One region of the Shewanella sp. 5S214 genome, then DNA from elsewhere that is predicted to be linked to it. Evidence: predicted binding sites of a transcription regulator. Region 1 holds the regulator's gene; each other region holds the start of a gene.

What was found. The regulator NrdR, encoded in region 1, represses ribonucleotide reductase genes. The targets are predictions, from matches to a motif close to AAACACNANATNTNGTGTTT.
Region 2: the regulator NrdR is predicted to act here: its motif matches at 1,935-1,954, upstream of nrdD (anaerobic ribonucleoside-triphosphate reductase).
Region 3: the regulator NrdR is predicted to act here: its motif matches at 2,283-2,302, upstream of nrdA (class 1a ribonucleoside-diphosphate reductase subunit alpha).

Annotation. Positions count from the first base shown of each region.
Region 1 is NZ_JBGOOV010000002.1:79,133-83,426, forward strand. Features, by position in the region: gene ribBA (bifunctional 3,4-dihydroxy-2-butanone-4-phosphate synthase/GTP cyclohydrolase II) at 1-262, opposite strand, end outside; gene ACED29_RS01680 (riboflavin synthase) at 376-1,035, opposite strand; gene ribD (bifunctional diaminohydroxyphosphoribosylaminopyrimidine deaminase/5-amino-6-(5-phosphoribosylamino)uracil reductase RibD) at 1,099-2,244, opposite strand; gene nrdR (transcriptional regulator NrdR) at 2,301-2,750, opposite strand; gene glyA (serine hydroxymethyltransferase) at 2,865-4,118, opposite strand.
Region 2 is NZ_JBGOOV010000024.1:19,183-23,476, forward strand. Features, by position in the region: gene ACED29_RS15450 (DEAD/DEAH box helicase) at 1-235, opposite strand, end outside; gene rssA (patatin-like phospholipase RssA) at 419-1,357, shown strand; gene nrdD (anaerobic ribonucleoside-triphosphate reductase) at 1,969-4,086, shown strand; gene nrdG (anaerobic ribonucleoside-triphosphate reductase-activating protein) at 4,086-4,294, shown strand, end outside.
Region 3 is NZ_JBGOOV010000001.1:241,019-245,312, reverse strand. Features, by position in the region: gene nrdA (class 1a ribonucleoside-diphosphate reductase subunit alpha) at 1-2,077, opposite strand, end outside; gene ACED29_RS00955 (HAD family hydrolase) at 2,620-3,291, opposite strand; gene ubiG (bifunctional 2-polyprenyl-6-hydroxyphenol methylase/3-demethylubiquinol 3-O-methyltransferase UbiG) at 3,419-4,141, opposite strand.

The sequences.
Region 1 (4,294 bases):
AAACCGTAAAATTAGTTGAAAACTGGGCGTTATTGTTGGTCACCATTAAAGGTAAGTTAAGCTGCTGACAACGCTCTTTGGTCATGGTTTGGCAAATTAATCCGCGGCCATAAGTGGCCATGAAGTTGATTGCAGCTGGCGTCACTTTATCAGCGGCCATAATCAAATCGCCTTCATTCTCTCTGTCTTCATCATCCATCAAGATAACCATCTTGCCTTGACGAATATCTTCAATGATTTCTTCTATGCTATGTAGCGCCATTGTCAGACCTTTATTGATTAAGTATTCGATTTAAACCTTAGGCATTAAATCTGTTTATACCGTGTGTTTTTACACTTCGGGTACTGGGTACGAATGATATTTTACGGCAACAACTAACGCAAAAAACCTGATTTAGCGAGTAATTCCATGGTCACGCCCGATGAAGGCTGTGCATGGTGAGCTTCTGGTTGCATTAATCGTTCTAAATAACGGGCAATTAAATCCACTTCAATGTTAACGCTATCACCGACTTTCAAATGCACCAGCGTAGTTTCGCCCGCAGTATGAGGCACTATGGTTAATCTGAAGCGATGACCATCAACTTCATTGACGGTTAAACTAACACCGTCAATGGTAATCGAACCTTTGTGAGCGATGTAACGACTTAATTGCGCTGGTGTCGATAGCCAAAACTCAAGCGCTTTACCTCGATAAGCACATTGCTCTACTTTTGCGATGCCATCCACGTGGCCGCTGACCATGTGCCCACCCAACCTTGTGGTTGGCGTAACCGCTTTTTCAAGATTAACCTTTTGGCCGACTTGATAATGACTAAAACCGGTTAACGCGACAGTTTCAGCTGATATATCAGCAACATAACCATCACCTAAACGTTCAACAACCGTTAAACACACACCATTAGTCGCAATGCTGTCACCTAGCTTTACATCGGTTAAATCTAGCTTACCGCTAGCAACCGTTAAGCGAATATCGTCACCTTTTCGATCAATTTTACGTAATGTGCCAAGGGCTTCGATTATCCCAGTAAACATAATGACTCACTTTTTGCTTATAAACTTTGCTCTTGCTCGGGTTTTCGCCTAAGCACTCGCACATTAATACGATTGATTATATCTAAGGATATATCGCTTATCTTGTCCAATGCTACGCTCATCGATTAATTGCAACGACGGTGTTTGATCCATCGCACTGTAATCGGGTAGCTGCAACATATTACGTCCATGGCTGCCTAAAAGTTTAGCAGCCTGATAAAGCACTACTTCATCAGCGAGACCTTGAGCAACAAATGCGCCGGCTAACGTTGCCCCAGCTTCAACTAACACGCTATTGCTATGCTGACCTAAATACGTTAGCAAAGCTAACAAAGGGATTCTACCTGACGAGTCACACTCTAATTGCAGAAAATCAACGTGCTGTGGAAAGTCAATTTTGACCTTGTCAGAATATGCACAGCCTGAAACCAGTAAAATAGGACTTTGAATCGAAAATAACTGCTGGGCTGACGTTAATCTAGCTTGGCTATCAAGCACCACCCTTAAAGGCTGGAATATGTCTTCTTGCGTATGACAAGTGGTTAATTCACCGAGCGCTTCATAACGGACATTTAAGCTAGGGTCATCAACAAGAATAGTTTCAACCCCAGTGATTAATGCGCAATGCCTGGCTCGATACTTTTGCACATCTGCCCTGGCAGCGTCACCGGTAATCCACTTTGACACTCCATTCGACAGGGCTGTTTTACCGTCTAAACTGGCGGCTATTTTCACTGTCACCCAAGGCAAGCCAGTTTTCATCCGCTTCATGAAACCCAAATTTAGCGCATAAGCTTGCTCTGTCAGTAATCCGATATCAACTTGAATACCTGCATCACGTAACATGCTGATACCGCGGCCAGCAACCTGTGGATTGGCATCGGTAACAGCAATAACAACTCGAGCGACCTTGGCATTAATTAAGCCTAAAGCACAAGGTGGTGTACGGCCGTAATGGCTACACGGCTCAAGAGTGACATACGCGGTAGCATCTTGTGCCGAAAAGCCATTATCGCGAACCATTTTAAGCGCATTGACTTCGGCGTGGCCCTGGCCTGCACGCTGGTGATAACCTTCACCGATAATCTGACCATTGGCGACAATGACGCAACCGACACAAGGATTTGGCCGAGTGGTATAACGACCTTTCTCGGCGAGTGCTATCGCACGGCTCATCATTTGAGTGTCGAAGGTAGAAAAGTTAGCCATATTAGGTAGTCTCTTATTGCTCAGATGCCGTCATAAAAGGATGATATTTGTCGCCATTACTTTTGTAATTTGGCAATGGCCTCACCAAATTGTGATACATCTTCAAATGCTCGATAAACTGATGCAAAGCGGATATAAGCCACTTTATCAAGGTTCATCAACTGTTCCATCATAAGATTACCAATCATTTCAGAATTAACTTCGCGTTCGCCCGTTGCGCGCAGCGTTGATTTGATTTTAGTCAATGCTTGTTCAATTTCATCGATTGAAACAGGACGTTTTTCAACGGCACGCAGCATGCCGCCACGGAGCTTTTCTTCATCAAAGGGTTGACGAGTACCGTCACGTTTAATCACTCTGGGCATCACTAATTCTGCACCCTCAAAGGTAGTGAAACGCTCATGGCATTCGGTACATTCCCGGCGGCGACGAACTTGGTGACCATCAGCCACTAATCGAGAATCTATAACTTTGGTATCGGTCGCGCTACAAAAAGGGCAATGCATTGAGCCTCCTGCAGAAAAAAACAAAATGGCCGCTAACAATTAGCGGCCATTAAAGTTTATCCTATTTGTTGAACAAGGTTAACCTAAACCTTTTCAACAGGCATCAAGAGACGATTAACCGTATACAGGGAATCGAGCACATAATGCCAACACTTGACCTTTCACTCGTTCAGCCACTTCGGCGTTAGATGCATCATCAAGAATGTCACAAATCCAGCCGGTTAACTCTTTCGCTTCTGCTTCTTTAAAGCCACGACGAGTAATTGCCGGTGTTCCAATACGAACACCAGAGGTGACGAACGGTGAACGTGGATCATCAGGTACTGAGTTTTTGTTCACGGTAATGTTGGCATTGCCCAATGCAGCATCTGCTTCTTTACCCGTTAAATCACGACCAATTAAATCAACCAACATTAAATGGTTTTCTGTACCGCCAGAAACAATTTTGTAACCACGATCTAAAAACACACTTACCATAGCTTTAGCATTTTTAACAACTTGCTGTTGATATACTTTAAACTCTGGCTCTAATGCTTCTTTAAATGCAACCGCTTTACCGGCGATAACATGCATTAAAGGGCCACCTTGGCCACCAGGGAATACCGCTGAGTTCAACTTTTTATATAAGTCTTCATCATTAGCTGCAGAAATAATAATACCGCCACGTGGGCCAGCCAATGTTTTATGGGTTGTTGAGGTCACAACGTGTGCATGAGGCACAGGCGTTGGATAAACATCTGCAGCCACTAAGCCAGCAACGTGAGCCATATCAACAAGCAAATAAGCACCAACTTTATCAGCAATCTCACGCATTTTAGCCCAATCGACTATGCCTGAAAATGCCGAAAAACCGCCGATCATCATCTTAGGCTTGTGCTCAATAGCTAAGCGTTCCATTTCGTCATAGTCAATTTTACCTGACTCGTCGATGCCGTAAGGAATGATGTTGTAAAGCTTGCCGGAAAAGTTAACTGGTGAACCGTGAGTTAAGTGACCGCCGTGGGCTAAGTTCATACCTAATACAGTGTCACCTGGCTTTAATAGCGCCATAAATACCGCACTGTTAGCTTGTGAACCAGAATGAGGCTGCACGTTGGCATATGTGGCACCAAATAATTCTTTTGCGCGTTCAATCGCTAATGTTTCAACCACATCAACGTATTCGCACCCACCATAGTAACGCTTACCTGGATAACCTTCAGCATACTTGTTAGTTAACTGAGAACCTTGCGCTTCCATCACACGTGGACTGGTATAGTTTTCAGATGCAATCAATTCAATGTGTTCTTCTTGACGACAAGTTTCATCTTCAATGGCTTTAAATAATTCTGGATCATAATCCGCAATATTCATCGCTTTCTTCAACATGGTAGCTCCAACATCATTATCTATATAGTAGGGTTGCGGCGTATTCTACTCTGCAACGATAATGATTTACAGTATAAACAACATGAAATTCACTGTGTTCTGAATACAAAACGATTCATGTTTATGCCAATAGACTGGCAAATTTTAGATCTTATGTGGCCGAAAAAACACTCAGG
Region 2 (4,294 bases), on a different contig from region 1:
AAATCAATACCCGCGGATCTTTTTTCGACAATGCTCTGGTGGATATCACTCGCTGCATAGCAGGCAACAAAAACGCTAAGGTTTTACCTGAGCCGGTTTTAGACGATGCCATTAAATCTTTACCTGATAAGGCAATGGGAAGTGCTTGCGCTTGAACATCGGTAGGCGTAGAAATGCCAAGGTGCTTTAAACTGTCAAGCAGGCGCTTGTCCAACGAAAAATCGGTAAATTGCAAAGGTAGATCCCCTAAAAAATGTAAGCCGACGATTATAGCTGTTTCACCTTGCTATAGCCAACAAGAGTCGCTTTAGTTATGCTATTTTTTAGCATTATATTATTGCCTGAGTTCGACGAGGTCATTGGTCGACTAAGCCGAGCTTTATGGTAAAGATGAATACAGAGTATGGAAGGAACAAAGATGACAAAGCTCACCGTGGGATTAGCGCTAGGCAGTGGAGCCGCTAAAGGTTGGGCACATATTGGGGTATTGAATGGATTAGCCAAGTTAGACATTTACCCAGACAAAGTGGCTGGTTGTTCGGTGGGGGCGTTAGTCGGCGCAGCTTATGCCAATGATCATTTGGCTGAGCTTGAAACTTGGGTCAGTGGCTTTTCAAGCTGGGATGTACTTGGCCTAATGGATTTAGGCTGGCGTAAAGGCGGACTTATTAGTGGTGAGAAAGTGTTTGATGTTTTAGCTAACCGTATTGGTGACCTTAATATTGAACAACTGCAGCGCCCGTTTGCTGCGGTGGCGACAGATTTATATTCTGGGCAAGAGATTTGGTTTAAAGAAGGTGACTTGCGCCATGCGGTGCGTGCTTCATGTTCGATGCCTGGATTTTTACCACCCGTGCAGCAAGGTAATCGATGGGTGGTCGATGGTGCAGTCGTCAACCCGGTTCCTGTTTCATTAGCCCGTTCGATGGGCGTTGATGTGGTTATTGCGGTAGATTTAAATGCTCATCGCCGAGGCCAAATGCATTTGATCCCAGAACAAGTAAAAAGCCGCAAAGCCAGTAAGTCAGAACCTATTGAACAAAAGCGTGAGCTTGAAACCGGCTTTATGGATTTATGGGGGAAAGGCAAAGAGTACATGAGTGGCTTAACCGATAAGCTGGCCATGGGCAGCTCAAAATCTCATCCTGGTATGTTGGCGGTGATGTCACAATCCATGGATATTTTAGAACAACGCCATAAACGTTCGCGTTTAATGGGCGAGCCACCTGATATTTGTATTGTGCCCGATGTGGCTGATATTGGTACCATGGAGTTTCATCGCGCCAAAGAGGCCATTGAAGCGGGTGAGCAGGCAGTTAAAGATATTCATCATTTAATTGAAGCAACCTTAAAGTAACACTTAGGCGATGTCGGACTGGTGTATTGATGGCAATATACCCGTTCGCGTCTAAGTGCTTAATGGGTGATTAATCAGTCAGTGCCTGTCAATCGTGGTACAGATATTGGTATCACATGGATGTTCAGCATCAAGGAGAGGGCGCTTATTTATTCTGGGATGCGTTTAATCGGCGCAATCTGTATTAGTTCGACTTATTCAATCTCATGTCGCGCCTCTTCGTCCTGAGTATTCATCTTGTCGTAATGAATAAGTCACTTATACGGTTGATACTGTCATTAACGCTGTATTTGATGCCAGGTCATCGAAATAGTCATCATTTTGAACGGCTAAAAACCACAACTACACTGTTACCTATGAGATAACTTGTTTGCCACAATCTTATATCGCGATGCTATTTTCAATTTTTCTACCATGCGATCTCCCGTCATAAAAATCATTTTTCACACCTACAATATCTATTGCGAATAGCAAGTTATTTGCAATAAAAAGTACTGCCGACAATTATGATCTGGATCAAAGTAATACTCAGCGTTAATGTATCTAATACACTCTATATTGTGTCTTTTGTAAATTGAAGCTCTATATATAGTGCTTGTAAGGATGGTTGTATGCTTGTAGTCGTGAAAAGGGATGGATGCCGGACAGCATTTGATGGATGTCGGATCAAAGAGGCTGTTGTGGCTGCAATGGAGTCTGCAGGTCAAGCTGACCATCAATATGCGCTGCAGTTAGCGCAAACGGTTGAGCAGCAAATGGCTTGCAAAACCGAAGTTGATATTCACGAGCTACAAGATGCAGTTGAAAACTTATTAATGTCAGGACCGTTTAAGTCGGTGGCACGTCACTATATTGAGTATCGACACGACCGTGACACTCATCGTGAGACTCAGAGTAAATTAAACTGCGCTATTCGTGGTTTGGTTGAGCAATCAGACAATGCCATTTTAAACGAAAATGCCAATAAAGATGCCAAAGTGATCCCAACTCAACGAGACTTACTCGCAGGGATAGTTGCCAAGCATTACGCTAAAACTCACTTGTTACCTAAAGATGTGGTTAGCGCTCATGAGAAAGGAGAAATTCACTATCATGATCTCGACTATGCACCATTTTTCCCGATGTTTAACTGCATGCTAATTGATTTAGCTGGCATGTTAACTCATGGTTTTAAAATGGGTAATGCAGAAATTGAACCGCCTAAATCCATCTCAACAGCAACGGCGGTGACTGCGCAAATTATTGCCCAAGTGGCGAGCCATATTTACGGCGGCACAACCATTAACCGTATTGATGAAGTGTTGGCTGAGTTTGTGCAAATTAGTTATCAAAAACACCTTGCTGTGGCTCGCAAATGGCAAGTAGCCGATGTCGAAGGTTATGCAATGACGCAAACCGAAAAAGAGTGTCATGATGCATTCCAGTCGTTGGAATATGAAGTCAACACCTTGCATACCGCCAATGGGCAAACGCCGTTTGTGACCTTTGGCTTTGGTTTAGGTGTGTCGTGGGAGTCTCGCTTAATTCAGCGGTCGATGTTAACTGTGCGCATGGCAGGTTTAGGTAAAAACCGCAAAACGGCCGTCTTTCCTAAATTGGTGTTTGCCATTAAAGATGGCGTCAATCATCAAGCTACTGACGTCAATTACGACATCAAAAAGATGGCCTTAACCTGCTCAACTATGCGTATGTATCCAGATATTTTAAATTATGATCAGGTGGTTAAAGTCACTGGTTCATTTAAAACCCCCATGGGTTGTCGCTCCTTTTTGGGGGTTTATGAACAAGATGGTCAACAAGTACACGAAGGTCGCAATAATTTAGGTGTGGTTAGCCTTAACTTACCGCGTATTGCGTTAGAAGCGGGTAAAGATGAGCAGCGTTTTTATCAATTACTCGATGAACGTTTGTTAGTTGCTCGCAAAGCGTTAGATACGCGGATTGCACGCTTAACCGGGGTTAAAGCCCGTGTTGCGCCGATTTTATACATGGAAGGTGCTTGCGGTGTACGCTTAAATGCCGATGATGATGTTAGCGACATTTTTAAAAATGGCCGTGCGTCAATTTCGTTAGGCTTTATTGGCCTGCACGAAACGGTTAATGCTTTATATGGCAATGCTGAGCATGTGTTTGATAACGCGCAACTACGTGACAAAGCGGTCGCCATTATTCATCATCTAAAACAAGCCACTGAATCTTGGAAGCAAGAAACCGGTTATGGTTTTAGTTTGTACAGTACCCCAAGTGAAAATTTATGTAGTCGCTTTTGCCTACTTGATACCACCCAGTTCGGTGTAGTACCTGGGGTGACTGACAAAGGCTATTACACTAATAGTTTCCATTTAGATGTTGAAAAGAAAGTGAATCCTTTTGATAAAATTGATTTTGAACAACCTTATCCAGCCATCGCTAATGGTGGGTTTATTTGCTACGGCGAATTTCCTAACATGCAAAACAACATTGAAGCACTGGAAAATGTCTGGGACTACAGCTACAGCAGGGTGCCATATTACGGCACTAACACCCCGATAGATGAGTGTTACGATTGCGGCTACATTGGTGAGTTCAATTGTACCAGTAAGGGCTTTGTCTGCCCTAAATGCGGTAACCATGAGCCTAGTAGGGTATCGGTGACTCGCCGTGTATGTGGTTATTTAGGCAGTCCTGATGCGCGGCCGTTTAACTTTGGTAAGCAAGAAGAAGTTAAACGCAGAGTGAAGCATTTATAATGCATTACAGTGCTTACCATAGTGTTGATGTGATCAACGGCGAGGGCACCCGTTGCTGCTTATTTGTTAGCGGTTGCGAGCATGCCTGTAAGGGATGCTATAACCAAAGTACTTGGCGTGTAGATGCTGGCCATGTATTTAGCCAAGCGTTAGAAGATCAGATTATTGCTGATTTAACCGACAGCCGTATTTATCGGCGCGGCCTATC
Region 3 (4,294 bases), on a different contig from region 1:
TCGCTTGATCGATAAACTTCTGCATTAAACCAACAAGCTGGATATAACCATCATTATTTGGCATATTCCACAGCAGTTCATACTTGTCTTTAAGCAACTCAAAGTCTGGTACTACTTGCTTTAACTGCCCGTCTTTACTGGCCTTAACGCTGATCAATCCACGTGGAGGCTCAATACCATTAGTCGCATTTGAAATTTGCGATGAAGTCTCAGAAGGCATTAATGCAGACAAGGTCGAATTACGTAAGCCGTACTGCTTAATATCGCTACGTAAACCTTCCCAATCCATGTGCAATGGTTCGTCACAAATTTTATCTAAATCGCGCTTATAGGTGTCGATAGGTAAAATACCTTTCGAATAAGTTGTCTCGTGGAATAACGGACATGCACCTTGCTCTTTAGCTAAGTTCATTGACGCTTTGAGTAAATAGAACTGAATTGCTTCAAAGGTTTTATGAGTCAGGTTATTTGCTGAACCGTCAGAGTACTTTTTACCATTTTTAGCCAAATAGTTGGCAAAGTTAATCACACCAATACCTAAAGTACGGCGATTCATTGAGCTGGTTTGCGCGGCTTTGATTGGGTAATCTTGATAATCAAGTAAGTTATCTAATGCACGCACAGCTAAATCTGCTAAAGGCTCAAGTTCAGATAAATCCTTAATCGCACCTAAGTTAAGCGCTGATAAAGTACATAAGGCGATTTCACCGTCTGGATCGTCAATGTTAGTTAACGGTTTAGTCGGCAAGGCAATTTCTAAACATAAGTTAGATTGCTTAATCGGTGCTACTTTAGAGTCAAATGGACTGTGCGTATTACAATGGTCGACGTTTTGAATATAGATACGGCCAGTAGAGGCACGTTCTTGCATCATCAGTGAAAACAATTCAACTGCTTTGATCTGCTTTTTACGTATGCTGCTGTCTTGCTCATACTGCAGGTATAAACGTTCAAATTCGACTTGGTCTTCAAAGAAAGCATCGTAAAGGCCAGGCACATCAGATGGACTGAATAAGCTAATGTAGTCGCCTTTGATTAAACGTTGGTACATTAATTTGTTTAGCTGCACGCCGTAATCAAGATGACGCACACGGTTGTCTTCAACACCACGGTTATTTTTCAGTACTAGCAGTGATTCAACTTCTAGATGCCATAACGGGTAGAACAGTGTTGCTGCACCACCACGGACTCCGCCTTGGGAACAAGACTTAACCGCCGTTTGGAAATACTTATAAAACGGTAAACAACCGGTGTGGAATGCTTCACCGCCACGAATAGGGCTACCTAAAGCACGAATACGGCCTGCATTAATACCAATACCAGCACGTTGGCTCACGTATTTAACAATAGACGATGCCGTAGCATTGATTGAGTCTAGGCTGTCATCACACTCGATGAGTACACATGAGCTGAATTGACGTGTCGGTGTACGAACACCCGCCATGATTGGCGTTGGAAGTGAAATCTTAAATAAAGATGTCGCGTCATAGAAGTCTTTAATGTACTTCAAACGGATTTCTTTCGGATAACGAGCAAACAAACACGCTGCGACTAAGATGTATAAAAACTGTGCGCTTTCATATACTTCGTGAGTCACACGGTTTTGAACCAAGTATTTACCCTCTAGCTGCTTGACTGCGGCGTAAGAGAAATTCATGTCACGCCAGTGATCAATATAGCCATCAAGGATGTCTAATTCTTCACGGCTGTAATCCGCCATGATGTGCATGTCATATTTACCAATTTCAACTAACTTGGTGACATGATCGAATAGCTTAGGCGGTTCAAATTGGCCAAACGCTTTTTTACGTAAGTGGAATACCGCTAAGCGGGCTGCCACAAATTGGTAATCAGGTGACTCAGGAGAGATCAAGTCAGCCGCGGCCTTAATGATCGTTTCATGAATGGCTTCAGTTGGAATGCCATCAAAAAACTGCAGATGAGATCGAAGTTCTACTTCAGATACTGAGACGTTTTTTAATCCCTTGGCTGCCCAAGTGATCACGCGATGAATTTTATCTAAATCGATCGATTCACGTTCGCCACTGCGTTTAGTGACTGTCATATTGCTATTCATTGAAGAGAGGCCTTGGTTCTATATCTAATCATGTGATCTGTTGTTGGATTCAGTGCTGCTGGGTTCGATCTGAACCCGTTACAAAACAATTCCATGTTAAAACAATCAACTTGAAGGTACTCACAACATGGCAGTAAACCACCAATACGTTCAGTTAACATCTATCTCCTTGTTATGCTGTGGAGTAGTGTTTTGATTGTCGGCCACACACAAGATATGGTGTTATTTAAAATCTAAGATACAAGATAGTGAGGTTTGAGTTTTTTTGCAAGCCACAATTATATTAACTTCTTGTGGATAACTTGAGGATAAACGGCAGGGTTAGTGACAGCTAACCCTAGAGCCCAAATTTATAACGTGTTTTTTATAAATGATATTTTTTCAACCATCAAATAAGAAAGTTTTGATCGCTAAAATAAACAGCGATCGAAAATTTACCCTCAATTTTAGATTGATCTTTTAGGGCTTTTGATCGGTAAGTGATTGTCAGCATAATCTTTAGCCAATGATGCATTCAGAGGTGTATTTTCGATGAATCGATCTCAAAAAGACGACGGAGTAAAAAAGTGTTTTAATGCTGCACCATGTTCAAATTGGCATGTTGCTGGCCATGTATTCGGTGTGTCGCTGGGTGATAAATAGCCCCATAAGGCAATGCCACCTATCATACTTGCGTTGCGAGCGGCAACTAAATCACGCTCAGCATCACCTAGGTATAAAATACTTTGAGGTGCGATGGCTATTTGTTGAGCGGCTAATAACATCGGCGCAGTATGAGGTTTAGCGTGACAGGTACTATCGCCGCTGATCATGGTTTTCAGTTTATCGGTTAAGCCCAGCTTTTGTATTAATGGCCGAGCAAATCGAGCTGGCTTATTGGTGACGACACCGTAGGGAATGGCTTGGGAATCTAATAGGGTTAAGAGTTCGGGTAAATCGTCGAACAAACGGCTGTGATCGCCATTAATGCGTGCATAATGGCGCAGTAGTGCTTGTTGAATATCAAGTTGAACGTGTTCATCTGCCTGTGGTATGGCGGTCTTGACCAAATATAAACTGCCATGTGAAGCCGCATGGCGCATGGTTTCAAGCGTTTGAACCTTAAAACCGGCTTCGTCTAAACTCAAATTTAATGCTTGGACTAAATCAGGTGCGGTGTCGGCTAAGGTACCGTCTAAATCGAACAGTACCCCTTTAATGTCGTGCATATGCAAGAGTTAGCTCCTCACAGAGAAATGGCAGTAAATCCACGCAGCCTTTAATAGCGTTATCGGTATAACATAACGCTATTGGGCTTCATTTATGTTTTTCACTGTTGCAACAGTGAAAAACATAGGCTGGCTAATCTATTTTTTGTGTGGCTATCATATAGTTAACATCGACACTCTTGGTGTACTTAAATACACCAGATAGAGGATTGTAGGTAATACCTAATGCATCTCTGCACAATAAATCGGTGTTATCGACTAATGCCATCAGTTCAGACGGGCGAATAAATTTACTGTGATCGTGGGTGCCAATTGGAAGCATTTTTAATAGATATTCAGCGCCGATTATGGTTTTAAGGTATGACATCATATTGCGGTTAATCGTCGAGATAAATACAAAACCATTGGGTTTAACCATGTCACAACATGCTTGAATTACCGATTGTGGATCCGGTACATGCTCAAGCATTTCCATACAGGTTACTACATCGTATTGCTCGCGGTGCGTATCGCGGTGTGCTTCGGCGGTAGTTTTAAGATAGTTAACCGCTACCCCAGAATCTAATGCATGCAGTTTTGCCACTTCAAGTGGTTCAGTTCCCATGTCAATACCATCAACGTGTGCACCCAGGCGAGCCATACTTTCTGACAAAATGCCACCGCCACAGCCAACATCAAGCACTTTCTTATCGAAAATACCGCCAGCGGTTTGATCAATGTAGTTTAAACGCAGTGGATTAAGTAAGTGCAATGGCTTGAACTCGCCATTGAGATCCCACCATGTTTGTGCCATGGCTTCAAATTTTGCGATCTCTTGCGGATCAACATTGGGTGTCGATTGTTCAGCGTGTGACATAACTTAACCTAAGTGTCTAATAAAGTATGATGGCTATTATAACGATAACCTTTGTGAATAGTAGTCAACAATGGCTTGGCTTGTTCACACTTGCTCATAAAACATCCACTTAAGCCCGCTTAATTGTAAAATTGTGCTCTTAACTGCTTAAAG